DNA from 3 places in the Diaphorobacter sp. B2A2W2 genome. Region 1 is predicted to be linked to each of the others. Evidence: predicted binding sites of a transcription regulator. Region 1 holds the regulator's gene; each other region holds the start of a gene.
What was found. The regulator FNR, encoded in region 1, switches genes on or off when oxygen is low (the NO sensors DNR and NnrR bind a similar motif). The targets are predictions, from matches to a motif close to TTGATNNNNATCAA.
Positions count from the first base shown of each region.

Region 2: a site for FNR is predicted at 3,063-3,076, ahead of AC1PPL_RS16870 (hemerythrin domain-containing protein). Genes of this name have one in related genera too.
Region 3: a site for FNR is predicted at 2,940-2,953, ahead of AC1PPL_RS10345 (universal stress protein). Genes of this name have one in related genera too.

Region 1 is NZ_JBWZOR010000008.1:83,512-90,726, forward strand. It holds gene ccoP (cytochrome-c oxidase, cbb3-type subunit III) at 1-507, shown strand, start outside; gene ccoG (cytochrome c oxidase accessory protein CcoG) at 592-2,034, shown strand; gene AC1PPL_RS13805 (FixH family protein) at 2,096-2,374, shown strand; gene AC1PPL_RS13810 (hypothetical protein) at 2,451-2,738, shown strand; gene fnr (fumarate/nitrate reduction transcriptional regulator Fnr) at 2,780-3,523, opposite strand; gene hemN (oxygen-independent coproporphyrinogen III oxidase) at 3,695-5,077, shown strand; gene AC1PPL_RS13825 (sulfite exporter TauE/SafE family protein) at 5,081-5,800, shown strand; RNA gene ssrS (6S RNA) at 6,207-6,386, opposite strand; gene AC1PPL_RS13835 (cell division protein ZapA) at 6,441-6,785, opposite strand; gene AC1PPL_RS13840 (hypothetical protein) at 6,782-7,021, opposite strand; cobalamin riboswitch at 7,056-7,215, shown strand, end outside.
Region 2 is NZ_JBWZOR010000012.1:15,783-22,997, reverse strand. It holds gene AC1PPL_RS16895 (ABC transporter ATP-binding protein) at 1-210, shown strand, start outside; gene AC1PPL_RS16890 (MlaD family protein) at 210-1,187, shown strand; gene AC1PPL_RS16885 (ABC-type transport auxiliary lipoprotein family protein) at 1,205-1,882, shown strand; gene AC1PPL_RS16880 (CsbD family protein) at 2,127-2,342, shown strand; gene AC1PPL_RS16875 (hypothetical protein) at 2,419-2,997, shown strand; gene AC1PPL_RS16870 (hemerythrin domain-containing protein) at 3,146-3,652, shown strand; gene AC1PPL_RS16865 (GGDEF domain-containing protein) at 3,832-4,764, shown strand; gene AC1PPL_RS16860 (MarC family protein) at 4,768-5,406, opposite strand; gene AC1PPL_RS16855 (SDR family oxidoreductase) at 5,406-6,152, opposite strand; gene AC1PPL_RS16850 (dienelactone hydrolase family protein) at 6,260-6,949, shown strand; gene AC1PPL_RS16845 (DHA2 family efflux MFS transporter permease subunit) at 7,037-7,215, opposite strand, start outside.
Region 3 is NZ_JBWZOR010000004.1:370,475-377,689, forward strand. It holds gene AC1PPL_RS10330 (D-amino acid dehydrogenase) at 1-760, opposite strand, end outside; gene AC1PPL_RS10335 (LysR family transcriptional regulator ArgP) at 848-1,759, shown strand; gene AC1PPL_RS10340 (TetR/AcrR family transcriptional regulator) at 1,830-2,462, shown strand; gene AC1PPL_RS10345 (universal stress protein) at 2,463-2,885, opposite strand; gene AC1PPL_RS10350 (metallophosphoesterase) at 2,998-3,843, opposite strand; gene AC1PPL_RS10355 (LysR family transcriptional regulator) at 3,860-4,831, opposite strand; gene AC1PPL_RS10360 (hypothetical protein) at 4,955-5,395, shown strand; gene AC1PPL_RS10365 (phosphoenolpyruvate carboxykinase (GTP)) at 5,574-7,215, opposite strand, start outside.

The DNA.
Region 1 (7,215 bases):
CGTCTGTTCATGAACAACTGCGCGCAGTGTCATGGTTCCGATGCCCGCGGCAGCAAGGGCTTCCCCAACCTGGCCGACGGTGACTGGCTGCACGGCGGTGCGCCTGATCAGATCCAGAAGACCATCCACGATGGGCGCATTGGCGTCATGCCTCCCATGGCGGCCGCCGTGGGCTCGCCGGAAGATGTGCGCAACCTCGCCCACTATGTCCTGAGCCTTTCGGGAAGCCCGCATGACTCCCTGAAGGCGTCTCTGGGCAAGTCGAAGTTCACTGCGTGCGCTGCATGCCACGGGATGGACGGCAAGGGCAATGTGGCCCTGGGTGCCCCTAATCTGACGGATGACATCTGGCTGCATGGCTGGGGCGAAGCTGCCATCACCGCTATGATCAACAATGGCAAGACCAACGAGATGCCTGCCCAAACGGGCAAGTTGACCGATGCACAGATCAAGGTGTTGACGGCATACGTATGGGGTTTGTCCAATAAGGCCGGCGCCCCGCGCTGATGCTCCCTGTGCGGCCGGCTCCCCGTCGAGGGGCGCCGGCCGTTTTGCGTTTTGGAAGTTGCACTTCCTTTTTGAGATTCCACCATGAAGCCAGCCGAAGGTCAGCCCCGTAAGGTGATTCCTATCACGCCAGTGGGGGCCGAAAGTTCGCAGACCGAGGTCATTTCGCTCTATGAGGCGCAAAAGAAAATCTATCCACGCTCGATAAGTGGAGTGTTCGCTCGTTGGCGTTGGGCGATGGTGTTTCTGACACAGCTGGTTTTCTATGGCCTGCCATGGCTGGAGTGGGGTCAGCGCCAGATGGTGCTCTTTGACCTCGGAGCACGCCGTTTCTATATTTTTGGTTTGGTGCTTTACCCGCAGGACTTCATTTATCTGACGGGTTTGCTGATTATTTCCGCGCTGTCGCTTTTTCTGTTTACTGCAGTGGCGGGACGCCTGTGGTGCGGCTTCTCCTGTCCCCAGACCGTATACACGGAAATGTTCATGTGGATCGAGCACAAAGTCGAAGGCGACCGCAGTGCCCGTATGCGCCTGGACAATGGTCCGTGGACATTTGAGAAGATCTGGAAAAAATCTGTCAAGCAAGCCATTTGGATTGCGGTCGCATTCTGGACCGGCTTCACCTTCGTGGGCTATTTCGTTCCGATTCGCGAGCTGGGGGGAGAGTTGCTGGCCCTGCAAGGAGGGTGGCAGATATTCTGGGTGATCTTCTATGGGTTGGCCACGTACGGCAACGCAGGGTTCCTGCGCGAGCAGGTGTGCAAATACATGTGCCCTTATGCGCGTTTCCAAAGCGCAATGTTCGACAGGGACACGCTGGTCGTCTCTTACGATCCCGAGCGCGGCGAGCCTCGCGGGCCCCGTAACAAGACGGTAGACCACAAAGCTGCGGGACTGGGTGACTGCATCGATTGCACGCTATGTGTCCAAGTCTGCCCAACGGGTATCGATATTCGCAACGGACTGCAATACGAATGCATTGGTTGCGGTCTCTGCGTGGACGCTTGCAATACCGTGATGGATAAGATGAAGTATCCGCGCGGGCTGATTCGCTTCTCAACGCAGAACGGCGTCAAGAACCACTGGACCCAGTCGCAAATGCTCAAACGCGTGCTGCGACCCCGTGTGTTGTTCTATTCAGCGGTGCTGGTGGTGTTGTGCATCGGCATGCTGGCCAGCTTGGTGGTACGCACCCCGTTGAAGGTGGACATCGTGCGCGATCGCGCTGCGCTCTCGCGCATCGTGTCGGGAGGCAAGCTGGAAAATATCTACCGGCTGCAGATCATGAACGCTACGGAGGGGGCGCAGCGCTACACCATCAGCGCCCACGGCATGGAAGGGTTGGAAGTGGCGTCCGAGACCGCAATTGACATTGGACCGGCGGAATCCCGATGGGTGGTTGTCCGTCTTCAAATTCCGTATGGCTCAGCATCTCCTGGATCGCATACGGTGTATTTCGATATTCAAGCGCAGGGTGATAAAGCCCAAGTGGCAGAGAAATCCGTATTCCTCGTACCCCGCTGAAGGCGGTCGTGGAATACAAATGAACAAGCTGTGCTCATAAATGAGCGAGGAGTTAATATAAATGTTGAGTAATTCCCCCATGAAACTGGACGACGACGGAAAGCCTTGGTGGACGTTTGGCCATGTCTGGCTTGTCATCGCGGGGCCGGTGATTGTCATCATTGCGGGCTTCGTGACCCTCTGGCTGGCCGTGAGCAAACCCGACCCCGTCATCGCGGAAGACTATTACCAACGGGGCTTGAACATCAACGAGACCCTGAAGGAGTCTGGGGGCGACATGACGCCTGCCATGAAGGGGCGCAACCATGCAGCTACTCCGCTGGAGGATCAACCGCGCTGACCGGCAGGGCGAGTCCTCTTTGCATGCCGGAGAACAGATGCTAGGCTGTCAACTACACTTGCTAGGAGATGGGCGAATGTGGATGCAACGATTGATGTGGATCGCGTGGCCGGCCTTTTTGATGGCGGGCGTCATGGAAATGGTAGTGTTCGCCTTCGTGGATCCAGAAGCGCTGCAGTGGTTTGATCAACCCCTGCATCTCTCGCGCGAAGGTGTGTATACCATCGCCTTCTTCACGTTCTGGTTCGTACTCATGGCTTCCAGCGCATTGACGACGCTGTTGTCACTCTCGCCCTTTGAGTTGAATCGCTGCCCCGTGCCCAAAGGGGCGCGGCCGGCTGATTGCGCCAAATACGTTTCCTGATCTTTCCGCCGATCAGTTATGAATGAACAAAAAACCGAGGCTTAATGGCAGGCTTGCTGGCTGTTGACAATGCGCTTCAGCGCATCGGTATCGACGATGCGCACATGGCGCTGTTTTACTTCCACAATACCTTCTTCCACGAACTTGGAAAACGTGCGGCTGACGGTTTCCAGTTTCAATCCCAGGTAGCTGCCGATCTCTTCGCGTGTCATGCGCAGCACCAATTCGGATTGTGAGAAACCCCGGGCATGCAAGCGTTGTACGAGATTCAACAGGAATGCGGCAAGGCGTTCCTCGGCACGCATACTCCCCAGCAACAGCATGACCCCATGCTCACGAACAATCTCGCGGCTCATGATCTTGTGCACATGGTGCTGTAGTGCCGTTACTTCGCGCGACAACTCTTCAATACGGTCGAAGGGCATGACGCATACTTCGGCGTCTTCAAGCGCCACCGCATCGCAAGTGTGGCGGTCGCTCACGATGCCATCCAGGCCGATGATCTCGCCCGCCATTTGAAAACCCGTCACTTGATCGCGACCGTCTTCGGTGGCGACACAGGTCTTGAAGAATCCGGTGCGGATGGCAAAAAGGGATGTGAAGGGTTCACCGTTCCGGAAAAGCGTGCCGCCACGCTTGATCTTGCGTCGTACAGCAACAATGTCATCGATGCGCTTGAGTTGCTGGTCGTCCAGACCCACGGGCATGCACAGCTCACGCAGATTGCAGTTTGAGCAGGCAACTTTGATGGTCTGGAGATTCGTATGCATGGGAACCCTGTTCATGGCTTGAGCTTACCTCTGAACGGCTGGGAGACATGGAATGCCGTAGGCCGTTGGACGACTTTGAGCCGAAGTCAAATTGTCGCCACAAGGACCTTATGGGCGCTTGATCAACGTCAAGGACTCATGGGGGACTCTACGGCACAGTGATATGAAAGTGCAAGGAATCCCGTCATGACCGTTGTTACAACAGAGCTCCTGCGTCGCTTTGACGTCCCAGGGCCGCGCTACACCTCTTATCCGACTGCTGATCGTTTTGTCGAGGCTTTTGGCGAGCGGGAATACATCCTTGCGCTGCAGCAGCGTCGCGTGGGTTCGGTAGCCAAGGCGATGCCTTTGTCGCTTTATGTCCACATCCCGTTTTGTGAATCGCTGTGCTATTACTGCGCGTGTAACAAGATCATTACCCGGCATCCAGAGCGGGCAGAGGTCTACTTGCGTTACCTCAGCCGTGAGATCGACCTGCATACGGCGCACTGCGGTGTGGGTCAGCATGTGAGCCAGCTGCATTTCGGCGGAGGCACGCCTACTTTTCTGACGGATGACGGTTTGCGCGAACTGATGGGCATGCTGAGGCGCAGTTTCGTCCTCGTTCCGGGGGGGGAGTACTCCATAGAAGTGGACCCCCGGACCGTGGATGAAGCGCGGCTGGGATTGTTGGCGGAGCTGGGTTTCAATCGCCTGAGCTTTGGCGTGCAGGATTTCGACCCTGAAGTACAAAAGGCCGTGCACCGCATTCAGCCTGCCGAAAAGGTGTTCGCGTTGGTCGATGCGGCTCGGAAGCTCGGGTTTGAATCGGTGAACGTGGATTTGATCTACGGGCTGCCGCGACAGACACCGGAGTCGTTTGATCGCACCTTGGAGCAGGTAGCCGAGCTGCGGCCAGACCGGATCGCGCTGTATGCGTACGCTCACTTGCCAGAACGCTTCAAGTCGCAGCGACGCATCATCACGGCCGAGTTGCCCATGGCTTCGGCCAAGGTGTCCATGCTGGCCCGGTCACTTGATGTGTTCCAGGAAGCCGGCTACGTCTACGTGGGCATGGACCATTTTGCGCTGCCTGACGATGCGCTGGCGGTGGCCAAGCGGCAAGGCAGGCTGCACCGCAATTTCCAAGGCTATAGCACGCAGCCCGATTGCGACCTGATTGGTCTGGGCGTTTCTGCCATCGGGCGCGTGGGCGCTACTTACAGCCAAAATGTGAAAACGCTGGACGAGTATTACGACTGCATTAACCAGGGGCATTTGCCTGTGGTGCGCGGGCTGGCGTTGACCAAGGACGACTTGGTGCGCCGCGCAGTCATCATGGCGTTGATGTGCCAAGGTGAATTGCTGTTTGAGCCGTTGGAACAGTCTTGGCTGATTGATTTCCGCAGTTATTTCGATGCGGAATTACAGCAACTGCAAGAAATGGCGGCTCAGGGCTTGGTGAAAATCAGTGATGAGGGCGTTGAAGTCACGCCCATGGGATGGTATTTCGTGCGCGGCGTGGCCATGGTGTTCGACAAGTATCTGCAGGCTGACCGTAACCGCGCTCGCTTTTCCCGGATTATTTGACCCATGCTGTGGGCGCTGGCCACGACGGCCTTCCTGATGGGGCTGATGGGAGGGGCTCACTGTTTGGCGATGTGTTCTGTTCCCTGCGCGGCGCTTACGGGGCTGGGTGGCACGCCGGACGCCACCCACACCATTCAATGGGCGTCCCGCCGCGGAATCCTCCAACGGGTAGCGCAGTTTCACGTGGGGCGCCTGATCGGTTACGGCGCCGCAGGGGCGGTGGTTGCGCTGGCCATGGAGCAACTCGCATGGCTGGGGCAAAGCACCTCGGCATTGCGCCCCCTTTGGACGCTGATGCATGTGCTCATCCTCGCGTGGGGCGGGATGATGATGGTGCAAGCGCAGCAGCCCTTGTGGGTTGAGCGGGCGGGGCGTGCTGCCTGGGCGAAGGTCAAGCCCTTGGTCTCTCGGCCTGGCGGGCTCCTGACCGCGGGTGTGGCCTGGGCGCTCCTGCCATGCGGCCTTCTGTATACCGCACTGTTGACTGCCGCTCTCAGCGGAAGCGTGCTCCGCGGAGCCTTGTGCATGGTCCTGTTTGGCGTAGGAAGCGGTGTATGGCTGGTGCTGGGGCCGTGGACTTTTGGCCGCATTCGCGCTTGGATCGGCGTGAAGGGTGGGGCGTGGGGGTCTCGGCTGGCAGGTGGCGTGCTTTTTTCCCTGGGTGCATGGGCGCTGTGGATGGAGGTTGTCCATGGGCAGCCGGCGCCGTGGTGCGTGCCCTGAAAACAGCGTTTTTTGGAACCACAGCGACTCCGCGAAGCATGCCGTGGCAAGCGAATGGCGCAAACCGAGGCGCTCAGGCGTGACGTATCGCTGTCAGATCTATACCAGCGGAAGTGACGAGTCTGTTCTCATCGACGTGGAGAAATCCAGCTACACATCGCTGCCTTACTGGATGCGCCATCGTGCGTATGAGGGCGCGCTGCGTGTCGGCGTGATTGCCGAAGGACTGGGAAACGCCCGAACCACGCCAGGATATTTGCCATCGGTGCGACGACTACCAAGGTCTGCTCTGTGCCTTGCAGATGGGTGGGTTGCGCGCGCTGGCCGCGGAGCGCCGGATTTTCTGAGCAGGTATTGAGGTCGCTGGCACTCACCCGGAGCGAGGGCGCAAGCGATTACCGGAGAAAAGGTGTCTGCGAATGCCACCGGACCGGCATCCTGAACCGGGGGTTCAGGTGGGCGAGGGCAGCCAGGCGTTGGGTTCATCTGACGCGAGATGATCACGCTCACCGGGCGATGTACCAAGCCCGTGCTCAATGAGCATTGGTTCAAGGAAATATAAAGCCCGGCAGCACCGCAGACATGTTCATTGTAGTGGGCCGCCCGTGTGCAGCCAGGGGCCAGGCTTTTACCGTAATGGTTATAGGAGGCGCCCATCCTCGCCCAGCGCCTCGTCCAGGCGCAGGAGCAACTGCTGCACGCGCTCATCGCTGTCGTGCACGTGCGGCGCGACCGGGGTGGGGACGATGCGCGCAGGGGCTGAGGCGGCTGCCAAATCGGCGGCTTCGCGGTCGGCGATCTCGAAAGCCAGGTTGAGGGCCGCCAGCACGGCGATGCGCTCACGCGCGCGTACTTTGCCCGCGTCACGGATGCGCGTCATGGCGGTATCCACGCGCTCGACCGCCTCCAGCAGGCGCGACTCCTGGCCGTCCGGGCAGGCCAGGAGATAGCTTTGCTGGAGGATCTGTACCTCGATCTGCTTCATGGCGCGTCTTTCGTCTCGGCAGTGCCGGGGAGTTCGGGCTCGGCAGGCAGGCGGTCCAGCAATGCGTTCACGCGCGCACGGGCAGCCTGCAGGCGGGATTGGAGGGAATCGCGCTCCTGGGTGAGCGCCGCGACCTGTTGCGCCAACAGGGCATTGGTGCGCTGCAACTCGGCATGGCGCAGCAGCAGCCGCTCAACGCGCTCGGCGATCTGGTCGATGGAAGAGGGGGAGGCCATACGCTGCCGATTGTAGGGATCGGCGTGCGAACCATCGTAAAATTGCGCAGTTGGTGCTCGCGGCGTGGTTCACATGCCGCAGTTCAACGGGAAGCAGGGAGGGACTCTCCGCCATGGAGTGTGTCCTGTGCCTGCGCTGCCCCCGCAACGGTCAGCGGATGAGCCGTACCTCGGCTCCCTCTTCATTGACAAGC
Region 2 (7,215 bases), on a different contig from region 1:
ACGGTGATCATGGTCACGCACGATCTGGATACCCTGTACGCCCTGTCCACGCGCGTGGCCGTGCTGGCCGACCGGCGCGTCATCGTCACCGGCACGCCGCAGGAGGTCGCGCGCTTCGACCATCCCTTCATTCACCACTTTTTTCTCGGAGAACGCGGCCGCCGTGCCATGGCCCAGCCGCCCGCCGCCTCTTCGTCCAAGGAAGCCTGATGGAAAACAAGTCCCATGCCCTGGCCGCAGGCATTTTCGTGATCGCCGTGGCGGCGCTGCTGGCCGGCCTCGGCATGTGGCTCACGCGCGACCAGACCGATTACCAGCTCTACGAGCTGTCCAGCAAGGACAGCGTGAGCGGCCTGCAGCCCCAGGCAGCCGTGCGCTACAAGGGCGTGGCCGTAGGCAAGGTCACGCACATCGGTTTTGACCCGCAGGTCTCGGGCAACGTGCTGATCCGTATCGCCGTGAATGCGGACGCGCCCATCAGCCCCACCACCTTCGCCACACTGGGCTACCAGGGCGTGACGGGCCTGGCCCATGTGCAGCTGGACGACGCGGAGGCGCCGCTGCCCGCGCCGCCGCCGGGCGCCAGCGGCCTGCCGCGCCTGCCGCTGCACAGCTCCTCGTTCAGCCAACTGGCCGAGCAGGGCCCGGCCATCCTGGGCCAGGTGCAGGAGGCCACGCAGCGCATCAACACCCTGCTGGGCGACGAGAACCAGCAGCGCTTTTCCACAGCACTGAAGCAGTTGGGCGACGCGGCGGGCAGCATCGACCAGCTCGCGCGCCGCCTGGACAACACCGTGACCACCCGGCTGGACCCTGCGCTGGCGGGCGTGCCGCCGCTGGTGCAGGACACGCAGCAGACCCTGCAGGCGCTGCGCCAGGCGGGCAGCAGCGCGGCCACGGCCGCCAACGACGTCAGCCAGGCCATCCGCACGCTGCAGGCCGAGGGCGGCGCGCTCGACGAGATCGCCGCGGGCGCCAAGTCGCTGGCCGGCGCGGCCGACCGCTTCGGCCGCGTCACGCTGCCGCGCATCAACCATGCGGCCGACGAGACCGCGCGCGCCGCGCGCCGCCTGGGCCGCACGGCCTCGGGTATCAACGACAACCCGCAGTCGCTCATCTATGGACCAGGCCGCTCGGCCGCGGGGCCCGGCGAGCCTGGTTTCACCGCTCCCGCAGCGCAGCCCTGACGCATTGCAAGGACCCTATGATGACTATTAAAAAGATAGCTGTTGGCGCTCGCCAGATAAGCGCTAAAGCCATTTTTGGCTTCACATTTATGGCGCTGATGGCGGGCTGCTCCATCCTCCCCGAGCCGCCGGTGCGCGCCGATGTGTACGACTTCGGCCCCGGCCCCTTGCAGGCGCCGGGCCCCGCGGCCAGCGCGCCGCTGCCCCCGATCGCGCTGGCCGAGGTGACCGCCACGGGCCTGCCCGAGGGCAGCACCGCGCTGCTGTACCGGCTGGCCTATACCAACGCCCAGCAACTGCGCCCCTACACCCAGGCGCGCTGGAGCCTGCCGCCCGCCGTGCTGCTGCACCAGGCGGTGCGCGAGCGCCTGGGCCAGCGCCGCGCGGTGCTCTCAGGCGACGACGGCATGGCCGTGTTGCTGGAGCGCGGCCGCATGCCCAGCGTGCTGCGCCTGGAGCTGGAGGAGTTCAGCCATGTGTTCGGCGCGGCCCAGGCGAGCGCCGGCCTGGTGCGTGTGCGCGCCGTGCTGGCCGACGCGAGCACTGCGGGTGAGACGCTGGTCGCGCAGCGGGTGTTCGTGGCGCGGCGCGATGCCGCCACGCCCGATGCCGCCGGCGGCGCCAAGGCCCTGGCCGATGCGGCGGCCCAGGTGGCCGAGGAGCTGGCCGCATGGGTGGAGCAGTCCGGCCGCTGAGCGCCTGCGCCCTTCCCACCCCCAGAGACATGCGGCGCATGTCTTTTTTTTTTGCCCACCGCGCACCGGCGACGGGGCGGAGGCCTACATGCCGCTGTCGCACTGGGCTGACGCGGCTTGCGTGCGCGCACCGACGCGCTGCCGCCGGGCACCTGCCTAGAGTCCATTCATCGCCTCGCAATGCCCGGCGCCGTACAGGGGCCAGGCAGGCGATCCCTCAACAACCGCTACAGGAGAGTGACGTATGAACGAAGACCGCATTGAAGGCAACTGGAAGCAGTTCAAGGGCAAAGTGAAGGAGCAATGGGGCAAGCTGACCGACGACGACCTGGACGTCATCGCCGGCAAGCGCGACCAGCTGCTGGGCAAGCTGCAGGAGCGCCACGGGCTGGCCCGGGACGCAGCCGAGGAACAGCTCAAGGGCTGGGAACAGCGCAACCCCGACTTCCGCTACGACTGACGCAACGCGCCGCAGGGGCACGACTCGCGCGCCCTGCGGGATCCAATTTCCATCACATTCATCTGGAGGACATTCCATGAAAAACGCACGCAATCTGCTGGCCCTGGCGGCCGCTGCCCTGATGGCCACTTCGGGCATGGCCATGACCAAGGAGGAATACAACGCCGGCAAGGACCGCATCGGCGCTGACTACAAGGCCGCCAAGGCGCAGTGCGACACCCTGCAGGGCAACGCCAAGGACGTCTGCATGAAGGAGGCCAAGGGCCGCGAGAAGGTGGCCAAGGCCGAGTTGGAAGCCCAGTACAAGCCCAGCGACAAGGCCACCTACAACGTGAACGAGGCCCGTGCCGACGCTGACTATGAAGTGGCCAAGGAAAAATGCGACGACCAGAAGGGCGACGCCAAGGACATTTGCGTGAAGGACGCCAAGGCCGCCCATGTGGCCGCCAAGGAAAATGCCAAGGTGCAGCGCGCGCAGGCCAAGCCCGCCGACTCCACCGCCGAGAAGCGCGCCGATGTCGCAGAGGCCAAGAAGGACGCCGCAGAGGCCCAGCGCGAAGCCAACTACAAGGCCGCCAAGGAGCGCTGCGACACCATGAGCGGTGACGCCAAGGACAAGTGCGTGGCCGATGCCAAGCGCACCCACGGCCAATAAACCGGCAAACATGTGCAGCCCCGCCTCTGGCGGGGTTTTTTTTGTCCCCCACCAGCGGCGCCGACATGACATGTGTCAATACCGCCGGTGGCGGTTTTTCTTAAGCTCGCGCCGCTTCATAACGCCGCACAGGAAGGAAAGACCGCCCATGGCCGCATTGCAATGGTCCGAGGAACTCGCACTGGATCTGCCGCAGATGGACCACACGCACCAGGAATTCGTGGCACTGCTGCAGGCCGTGGAGAGTGCCGATGACGTGGCGCTCATCGGTGCCTGGGAAGACCTGGTGGCGCACACCGACGCCCACTTCGCCCAGGAGGACCGCTGGATGCAGGCCACCCGCTTTGCCGCGGGCAACTGCCACAGCACGCAGCACCAGGTGGTGCTCAAGATCATGCGCGAGGGCACCGACCGCGCGCGCCAGGGCGAGCTGCATGTCCTGCGCGAGATGGCTGCAGAGCTGGCCGTATGGTTTCCCCAGCATACGGACGCCATGGACGCGTCCCTCGCCCAGCACCTGCGCCGCGTGGGCTTCGATCCCGCCACGGGCAGCGTGCAGACGCCGGGCGCGCTGCCCGACGATCTGATCCACGGCTGCGGTGGGGCCTGCTCTTCGGGTGATGACACATCCGCCCAGCCCGCCGCCGCGGCTTGAACGATCGGCCAGCTCAGCAGAACTGCAAAACTGGGGCGGTGCGGCGCCGCGCCGGGTGCGTGTGGCGCTTGGCGACAGGTTGTGCCGGAGTGGCGCGGCGTGGCGTCCCGCGCCCGCCACGGTTGCTGTCGCGTCGCCCTGCTAAGCTTGCTGCGTTTTCACGGCCAGCCGGAGCCCCCATGACGCCGCATGAACCACCCGAAAGCGCGCTCTATCGCACCCTGCTCGAATCCACGCGCGCCATTCCGTGGAAGATCGACTGGGCCACGGCGACCTTTGCCTACATCGGCCCGCAGATCGAGGACCTGCTGGGCTGGGAGCCCACCAGCTGGCGCACCGTGCAGGATTGGGCCGACCGCATGCACCCCGACGACCGGGACCGGGTGGTCAACTTCTGCATTTCGCAGTCCCAGTCGGGCGTGGACCACGAGGCGGACTACCGCGCGCTCACCACGGGTGGGGATTACGTGTGGATCCGCGACGTGGTGCATGTGGTGCGCGACTTGCAGGGCAATGTGGTGTCGCTCGTGGGCTTCATGTTCGACATCACCGAGCGCAAGCAGAACGAGCACCAGCTGCTGCAACTGCAGCAGGAGCTGCAGGAACTGTCATTCCGCGACGGGCTCACGGGCGTGAACAACCGCCGCAAGTTCGACGCGGTGTACGAGCGCGAATGGCAGGAGGCGCAGCGCACCGGCGAGCCGCTGTCGCTGCTGATGTTCGATGTGGATTTCTTCAAGAGCTACAACGACCAGTACGGCCACGTGGAGGGCGACGAGTGCCTGCGGCGCGTGGCCCGCGCGCTGCAGCAGGCCGCCCACCGCCCGCGCGACTGCCTGGCGCGCTACGGGGGCGAGGAGTTCGTGCTGCTACTGCCCGGGGCGGACGCACCATCCGCGCGCGCGGTGGCGCAGCGCTGCATGCAGGAGGTGGCCCACGCCGGCATCGTGCATGCGGCTTCGCCCCTGGGCCAGCAGCTCACGGTGAGCGTGGGCATGGGCACGGCCCTGCCCGGCACGCAGGATGACTCCAAGCGGTTCCTGGAAACGGTGGACCGCTGCCTTTACCGTGCCAAGCACGCGGGGCGCAACCGCATCGAGGCCACGGCCTGACCGCTATGAACGCGCGGCCAGCACCGGGAACAGCTTGCTCAGCCCGTCGGCCATCACCTCCACGGCCAGCGCCGCGAGGATCAGCCCCATGAGCCGCGTCATCACGTTGATGCCCGTCTTGCCGAGCACGCGCTCGATGGGCTCGGCCAGTGCAAAGCACAGCGCCGTGGCCGCGCCCACCACCACGCCGTAGCCCACCAGCGCCAGGTGCTGCCAGATGCTCTGCGCGCGGTCGGCGTAGATCACCACGGTGGACATGGCCGCCGGCCCCGTGAGCAGCGGGATGGTCAGCGGCACCACGGCGATGCTGCTGCCCGCGGCCGCCTTTTCGGCGCCCTGCTCCAGCTCGTGGGTGTGCGGCTTGGCCTCGGCCGGCTGCGCATTGAGCATGTTCATGGCGCTGATCAACAGCAGCATGCCCCCGCCCACCTGGAAGCTCTGCAGCGAGATGTTGAAGAAGTCCAGGATCTGCAGGCCGACGAGCGCGCAGGCCGCGATCACGCAAAACGCGCTAAACGCCGCCACCTGGACGGTGCGCCGGCGCTGCGCGGCGTTGAAACCGCTGGTGTAGTGGATGAAGAACGGCACGATGGCCAATGGATTCACGATGGCCAGCAGCGTGATGAGCGGCTTCAAGTCCATCAGCGGCCCCCGGCAATGTCCATGAGCGTGGCCGAGGTGTAGCTGGCCGCGTCCGACATCAGCCACACGATGGCTTCGGCCACTTCCTCGGGCGTGCCGCCGCGCCCCATGGGCACCTGGCCTGCCAGGTCGCGCACGCGGTGGGGCAGGCCACCGCTGGCGTGGATATCGGTGTCGATCAGGCCGGGGCGCACGGCATTCACGCGGATGCCCTCGCCGCCCACCTCGTGCGCCAGGCCTATGGTGAGCGTGTCCAGCGCGCCCTTGGACGCCGCATAGTCCACGTACTGATGGGGTGCACCCAGCCGGGCCGCGATGCTGGACACGTTGACGATGCTGCCGCCGGCGCCGCCATGGCGCGTGCTCATGCGCAGCACCGCCTCGCGCACGCAGTAGAAGGCGCCCAGCACGTTGATGCTGAACATGCGCCGCAGGCGCTCGCCGTGCATTTCGTCCACGCGGGCAGGGCGGTCCACCACGCCCGCGTTGTTCACCAGTGCCGTGAGGCGCCCCAGGCGGTGGTCCACGGTTTGGAACAGAGTCACTACGTCGGCCTCCACCGCCACATCGGCCTGCACCGCGATGGCGCGCCCGCCCGCGGCCTCGATCTGGCGCACCACGCCTTTCGCGGCTTCGGCGTGGCGCAGGTAGTTGATGGCCACGGCCCAGCCGCGCTGCGCGGCCAGTACGGCGGCGGCAGCGCCGATGCCCCGGCTGCCGCCGGTGATCAGAACAATCTTGTCCATGTACGGGTGACTCCTGCAAGAATGGCGCATTGGAACAGGTTTGCGGCGCTGACGCGTATCGTCCACGCGCCTGCATTCCCTTCGCTCAACGCCTCAGGAGACACGACATGGGACAGTGGGTGGACCTTACCGCCAGCGACGGATTCACGGCCCCCGCCTGGGTGGCGCGCACCGACGGCGCGCCGCGCGGCGCGGTGGTGGTGCTGCAGGAGATCTTCGGCGTCAACGCCCACATCCGCGCCGTGACCGACCGGCTGGCCATGCGCGGCTACCTGGCGGTGGCGCCGTCCACCTTCGCGCGGGTGCAAAAGGGCGTGGACCTGGGCTACAGCGATGCCGACATGAAGGCCGGCCGGGCACTCAAGGCCGCCGTGGAGGGGTTGCCCGCGCCGGGCGTGATGCCCGACATCCAGGCCGCCATCGACTATGCCGCGCGGCACAGCGACTGCAAGGTCGGCGTGGTGGGCTTTTGCTGGGGCGGGCTGCTCACCTGGCGCGCGGCCTGCATGCTGCAGGGGCTGTCCGCGGCCGTGCCCTACTACGGCGGCGGCATGACCACGCCCGCCGAGGTGGCGCGCCAGCCGCGCGTGCCGGTGCTGGCGCACTTTGGCGAGCGCGACCAGTGGATCCCGCTGGACAGCGTGCAGGCCTTTGCCCGCGCGCACCCCGAGGCGCAGGTGCACGTGTACGCGGCGGACCACGGCTTCAACTGTGACCAGCGCGCCAGCTACGACGAGGCCGCCGCCATGACCGCGCGCGACCGCACGCTCGCCTTCCTGGCACGGCACGTCGGCTGAAATTAATAGAGAAAATCACCGCTAGCGCACACCTGGTAAGCGCTAGCAGCTAGATTATTGATAGCGTTTTCGCACCGACATCGCCGCTCAATGCGCACCGGCCGCGGCGTCGGCGCTGCCGCTGGCAGCGCGCGTGGGGTGGGCCAGCCACACCAGCGGGATCAGCAGCAGGAACAGCAGGGCCGAGGCATAGAAGATGTCGTTGGCCGCGAGCATGAAGGCCTGCTGGTTCACCAGCCGCTCCACCTGGGCCAGTGCCTGCTCGG
Region 3 (7,215 bases), on a different contig from region 1:
GTATTTGGTCTTTTTGGCCTGTAGCGCTTTCCTGGCGAGCGCGAATAGCTATTGATTCAATAGCGTCGCCGGAGCGGTTCAGGCGCAGCACGTCGTGACCGTAGAGGAACTGCACGCCGCGCTCGGCGCAGCGGCGGGCCAGTGCCTGGGTGAATACGCGCGCGTCGCCGCTCTCGTCGGTGCTGGTGTAGGTGCCGCCGGTGATGCGGTCGCCGTAAGCGCGGAAGGCCGGCTCGATGGCGAGCAGCTCGTCGCGGCTGACCACGCGCCGCTGCACGCCGAAGCGGCGCATCAGTTCCACAGCATGGGCCGCGTCGTCAAAGGACTTCTGGTCGGTGTAGAAGTGCGCGATGCCGCGTTCCAGCCGGTGGTACTCGATGCCTGTGACGCGCACCAGCTCTTTGAGTGCGGCATGGCTGTAAGCGCCCAGCGCCACGATCTGCTGCACGTTGCGTGCGAAGGCCGTGTCGTTGCACTGCGCCAGGAACTTCAGGCACCAGCGCCATTGCTCCCAGTCCAGCTGGGGGCGAAACAGCAGCGGCGCTTCCTTGTCGAACATCCACTTGAGGGCCTTCCATGGCGCCTCGCGGTTGGCCCAGGGCTCACAGTAGCTCACCGAGATCTGCGCCGCGTTGGCAAAACTGGTCTCCAGCGCCGCGTCGGGCTGGCGGTCGACCACAGTGACTTCATGCCCGCGCTCGCGCAGATGCCAGGCGGTGCTAATGCCGATGATGCCGGCGCCCAGGACGATGGTTTTCATGGCGCGCAGTGTGCTGCGGCCCAATGAAAAACAAAAGCGTGATTAAACTTCTTCGGAATTCATCAGAATGACTAATGGATACCGACCGTGAGCACATTTGACCCCGCCGCATTGGAATGCCTGGCCGCCATCGTCGAAGAGGGCGGTTTCGAGCGCGCCGCGCGCCGCCTGAACATCACCCAGTCCGCCGTGTCGCAGCGCCTGCGTGCGCTGGAGGCGCAGGTGGGCTCGGTGCTCATCGTGCGCAGCCGGCCGCTCAAGCCCACTTCGGCCGGGCAGTTGTTGCTCAAGCACACCAAGCAGCTGCGCCTGCTGCGCGCCGACCTGGAGCGCGATCTGCAGGACCTCATGCCCAGCGGGCGCGGCGGCGGCCGCGAGGAAGAGCGCATCGCCATCGCCATCAACGCCGACAGCATCGCGACCTGGGCGGTGGACGCGCTCGGCGATCTGGTGCGCCAGCGGTTGCCGCTGGAGATCATTGCCGACGACCAGGACTTCACGCAGGAGTGGCTGCGCTCGGGCCAGGTGATGGGCTGCGTGACGACGTTGAAGAGCGCGCTGCGCGGCTGCCGCATGGTGCCCCTGGGCGCCATGCAGTACGTCGCCGTGGCCGCGCCGGAGCTGGCGCGCCGACAACTGCCGCAAGGGCTCACGGCGCACAACTTCCGCGACGTGCCTTTCGTCTCGTTCAACCGCAAGGACGATATGCAGGCCGAGTTCGTCACGCGCACCTTTGGCCTGAAACGCGTGTCGCTCAGCCGCGTGTTCGTGCCTAGTTCGGAGGGCCAGGTGCGCGCCGTGGCCGCGGGCTGGGGCGTGAGCGTGGTGCCCGAGCTGCTCGCGCGTCCCTGGCTGCAGCAGGGCCGGTTGGTGGACCTGGCGCCGGGCCATACGCTGCCCATCCAGCTGTATTGGCACTCATGGAACCTGGAGTCGGAAGTGCTGGATGCGCTGGCCGATGCGCTCACCAGCGCGGCGGCGCAGTACCTGTCGGCCTGACGGCACACGCGGATGGGGGTCTTTAGGGTTATCGGCCTGCGCGGGGTGAAGGCTCGCTAACATCGCCCGCATGAACACGTTGCAGCCGCCCCGTCCGTCCTTCAAGGAGCAGATGCTCCGGGCGCGCGAGGATGCCATCGTGGAGGCCGCGAGCCGCCTGCTGGGCGAAAAAGGCTTCGAGACCATGACCGTGGACGAGGTCGCCGCGGCCGTAGGCATTGCCAAGGCCAGCCTGTACAAACACTTTGCCGGCAAGGACGACCTGTGCTCGGCCGCCATGGTGCATGTGGTGGAGCGCCTGCAGCGCTTTCTGGCGGCACTGCCGGCCGAACTGGGCGCCATGCAGCGCCTGCACGCGCTGCTGTGCTGGACGCTGCAGTTGCAACTGGCCGACGAGGTGCCGCTGCTGCCCAGCCGCAACTCCGCGCTGGCCCAGGCGCTGCGCGCCTGCGACGCCTACCAGGCATCGATGCAGGAGGTGCATGCCTGCATCCTCGGCTGGATCGTCGAGGCGCAGGCCCAGGGACAGCTGCGGCGCGAGTTACCGCCCGATGTGATCCTGTGTGCGCTGCTGGCGCGCAATTCCGATCCCATGCTCGGCATGCTGCGCGACCGCGGCTATGCGGACGAGTGCATCATCGACTGGGCCGCGGACACCTGCCTGAGCGGCCTGGCGAGCGGCCCCGCCATGCGGGTGGCCTGATCAGCGCACCAGCAGTACCGGCACCTGGCAGTTGGCCAGCACCTGCGTGCTGACCGAGCCCATCACCAGCTTGCCCAGCGAGCCGTGGCCGTGCGTGCCCATGACGACCAGGTCGTACTTGCCGGACTCGGCCACCTTGGCGATGGTCTCGCCCGCCGGGCCCACCTTGGTCATGGTCTTGAGCTGCACGCCCTGACGCGCCATGAACTTCACGACGGGCGACAGCACCTTTTCGCCTTCCTCAGCGTGGTACTTGTCCACGACTTCCTTGCCGAGCGCGGCGCGCGCGCGGGGAGGCAACTGGGGCTGCACGGTGATGGCCGTGTAGGTGTGCGAGCTGCCCAGCATCTCGTCGTGAGCGGCCAGGTAGGCCAGCATTTTCTTGGTGTAGGTGCTGCCGTCGACAGCAAGCAGGATGTTCATTCGAAGTGCTCCGGAAACGAGAAATCAGACTAATCCGCGCCGGCGCCTGTTGTCTTGACTTCAGTCATATTTTTGATGCGGTACGCGGTGGCGGGCGCAGGGCCCGCACGCATCATACGGTGAGCACGCAGTGCGGCTGAAAGGTTGCCTGCTCCCCCTTGCGGGCATAGCCCAGCGGGTTGGCCACTATGCGGCAGCTCCAGGGCGTGCCGTCCACGCGGGCCCCGCGCACCAGGTAGTCGCTGGGGGCATGCAGATGGCCGTGCAGCCACAGCTGGGCGTGGGGCAGGCAATCGTCCAGCGCATTGCAAAACCCCGCTGTGCCCGGCACCAGGCCGTAGCGCGGATCGGCGCTGAGCAGACTGGGCGCGAAGTGCGTGACGGCCACCGTCGTGCCCGCGAAGGGCTGTGCGAGCGCGTTGCGTAGCCAGGCCTGGCAAACCAGGGCCTGTTCGCGCACCTCGGCTGCAAGGAAGGGCACACCCTGGCGGGTGCTGCCAGTCTTGGAGAGATAGAAATTGGCCGCGCGGAACGCCTTCTCGCGCCGCTGTAGTCGCTGGCCCGGGTCGGTGATCCCCGCGTGGTCGGCCAGCGCGTCGAAGTCGCTCCACAGCGTCGTTCCGACGAAGCGGACCCCCTGCAGCACCATGCTCTCACGCTCCAGCCAGATCAGCCCCAGCCGGTCGCAGATGCGGCGCAGGCGCGCATGCGCGGCGTCGAAGTCCTGCATGTCGTATTCATGGTTGCCAGGGACGAAGACCACTGGCGTGGGCCATCCGGCGTACTGCGGCAGAGGAGAGAAGCGCGCCAGGCCGAAGTCGTCGTCCGACAGCAGCGAGCCGGCCTGGTAAGAGCCGATGTCGCCGGCCAACACCAGGACATCGGCGCCAACGGCGGGGCTGGGGGTGAAATGCGGGTGGGCTTCCAGGTGCAGGTCGGACAGCAGTTGCAGCTTCATGGGTGAGTGGGACGGGTCAATCCTGGCGGTGGATGGGGGCGGGCGTGTTGCGCGCGGCGCGCGCAATCGCCTCGCGCAGCCAGCGGTGGGCGGGGTCGTGGTTGCGCCGGCGGTGCCACAGTGCGTCCACGTGCACGGGCGGCAGCGTCATGGGCAGCGGGCGCCACACCAGTTCGTCGCGCACGCTGGCCACGCCGACGAAGTGGCGCGGCAGCACGGTGAGCAGGTCCGTGGTGGCCACCACCCGTCCCGCGGTGAAGAACTGGTTCACGGTAAGCACGATGCGGCGTTCACGTCCCAACGCGGCCAATGCCCCGTCGATGAAGCCGAAGGGCTTGCCCGAGAAGCTCACCAGCAGGTGGCGCGCGGCGCAGTACAGGTCCAGCGTCATCGGCACGGCGGCCAGCGGGTGGTCCGCGCGCATCACGCACACGTACTGGCCATCGTAGAGGCGGGTGCTTTCGTGCGCCACCACGTTGTCCGACTGCGCCCGCGCCGTGAGGTCGGCCAGCACGGCGGGGAAGTAGCCCACGGCCATGTCGGCGCTCTCGTCGTCCAGCAGGCGGCGCGGGTCGCGTGTGGTCAGCGGCACCACGCGCAGCGAGACGCCGGGGGCTTCGCGTTCCACGATCTCGATGAGTGGCGGGATCAGCGTGGCACCCGTGGCGTCGGCCATCGCTAAAACGAAGGTCGTCTGTGCGGACGCCGGGTCAAAGCGCCCGGGGGAAAGTGTCTCCTGCAACTGTGCCAATGCGTGCCGTACGGCGGGCCACAGGGCCAGTGCCCGCGGCGTGGGCTCCACGCCGTGGCCGCGCCGCGTGACCAGCTCGTCGCCCAGCACCTCGCGCAACCGGCGCAGTGCGTTGCTCACGGCGGGCTGTGTGATGGCCAGTTTCTCGGCGGCGCGGGTCAGGTTGCGCTCGGCCATGACCTCGTCAAAGACGCGCAGCAGATTGAGATCCAGCGTGCGAAAGTTCAATGGCTGCATGCCGCAATCATCACACGGATGAATATGGGTGATTCAACATATAAATTAGACACAAACAAGGGTAAACCCTAGTATTGCTGCACCGCCCGGCAATTTCGCCAACAGTGGCGTACGAGTCGCATCATGACGAAGTTTGTACACATCGATGTTCCTGTCCAGCACCACGGCATTGCACGCATTGAAGAGGCCGCAAGCCATCTGAAGCAAACCGCTGCCCGCTTTGACGGCACCCGCGGCGCAACGTCGCTGCTGCTGGCGGCGCTGGTCGCCGCGCTGCTTGTCGTGGCCAACCAGGTCATGGACACCTGGAACGATGGCCACATGCTGGCCGGCTGGATGGTGATGTGGGTGATCGCTTTCGCGGGAATGGCGTTGCTGGCGGCACCTGCGCGCAGCGCGGTGCTAGGCCTGCGTGCCGCTGCCAAGGCTTGGTCGGACGCGCACCGGCGTGCGGCAGAGGACGAGCGCACCTGGAATGCCGCACTGCGCGACGCCCGCATCATGGCCGACCTGAGCCGTGCGATGAACGGCATCGCGGTGGACGATCTGCGCCGTTACCGCTGAACGGCCGCGCGGCGACACCGCGCCAACCGACAATAGGGCACCTTCGGGTGCCCTTTTTGCTATGTGCGCGGCAGCTTCCTCCGGGGCACATTCATGAAAAAACCCCGCGCCACAGATGTGGTCGCGGGGTTGTGTGTAGGCCCGGCTGAATTACACGCGCCGAGCCGAGGCAGGGCGGTCAGGCCGCCAGACGCTTCTCCAGCGCGGCCTTGGTGGCCAGCAGTTCCTGGGGCAGGTGGTAGGCCAGCTTGTCGAAATGCTCGGTGTGCAGCTTCAGTTCTTCGGCCCAGGCAGCCTTGTCGATGCTGGTCACCATCTTGAACTGCTCGGTGCTGAAGTCCAGGCCGGTCCAGTTGATCTCGGCGTACTGCGGAGCAATGCCGAACATGGTCGGCTCGCCTTGCGCCGTGCCCTCGATGCGGTCCAGCATCCACTTGAGCACGCGCATGTTGTCGCCATAGCCGGGCCAGACGAATTTGCCGTCCTCGCCCTTGCGGAACCAGTTGACGCAGAAGATCTTGGGCAGCTGGTGGCCGGACTCCTCCAGCTTGTGTTCCATGTCGAGCCAGTGCTGGAAGTAGTCGCTCATGTTGTAGCCGCAGAACGGCAGCATGGCGAACGGGTCGCGGCGCACGACGCCCTGCGCACCAAAGGCGGCGGCGGTGGTCTCGGAGCCCATGGTCGCGGCCATGTAAACGCCTTCCATCCAGCTGCGGGCCTCGGTCACCAGCGGCACGGTGGTGGAGCGGCGGCCGCCGAAGATGAAGGCGTCGATGGCCACGCCGGCAGGGTTGTCCCACTCGGGGTCCAGGGCCGGGTTGTTGGTGGCGGCCACCGTGAAGCGCGAATTGGGGTGCGCGGCCTTGGCGCCGGTTTCCTTGGCGATCTGCGGTGTCCAGTCCTTGCCCTGCCAGTCGATGAGGTGGTCCGGGAGCTTGCCGGTGTCCTTCTCCATGCCTTCCCACCACACATCGCCATCGTCGGTGAGGGCGACGTTGGTGAAGATCACGTCCTTGTCCAGCGAACGCATGCAGTTCGGGTTGGTGTGCATGTTGGTGCCAGGGGCCACGCCGAAGTAACCGGCTTCGGGGTTGATGGCGTACATCTTGCCGTCGGCATGGGGCTTGATCCAGGCAATGTCGTCACCGATGGTCGTGACCTTCCAGCCGGCGAAGCCGGCTTCCGGCGGCACCAGCATGGAGAAGTTGGTCTTGCCGCAGGCGCTGGGGAAAGCGGCGGCCACGTGGTACTTCTTGCCCTCGGGGTTGGTCACGCCCAGGATCAGCATGTGCTCGGCCAGCCAGCCCTGGTCGCGGCCCATGGTCGAGGCAATGCGCAGCGCCAGGCACTTCTTGCCCAGCAGTGCGTTGCCGCCGTAGCCCGAGCCGTACGACCAGATCTCGCGGGTCTCGGGGTAGTGGACGATGTACTTGACCTGGGGGTTGCAGGGCCAGGACGTGGTGTCCTTCTGGCCTGCGGCCAGCGGGGCGCCCACGGTGTGCATGCAGGGCACGAACTCGCCGTCGGTGCCGAGCACGTCATAGACGGCCTTGCCCATGCGGGTCATCAGCTTCTGGTTCACGGCCACGTAGGCGCTGTCGGTCAGTTCGATGCCAATGTGGGCGATGTGCGAGCCCAGAGGGCCCATGGAGAAGGGCACCACGTACATGGTGCGGCCAGCCATGCAACCGTCAAACAGCGGCTGCAGCGTGGCGCGCATCTCGGCCGGGGCCATCCAGTTGTTGGTCGGGCCGGCGTCTTCCTTTTTCTCCGAGCAGATGTAGGTGCGGTCTTCCACGCGCGCGACGTCCGACGGGTCG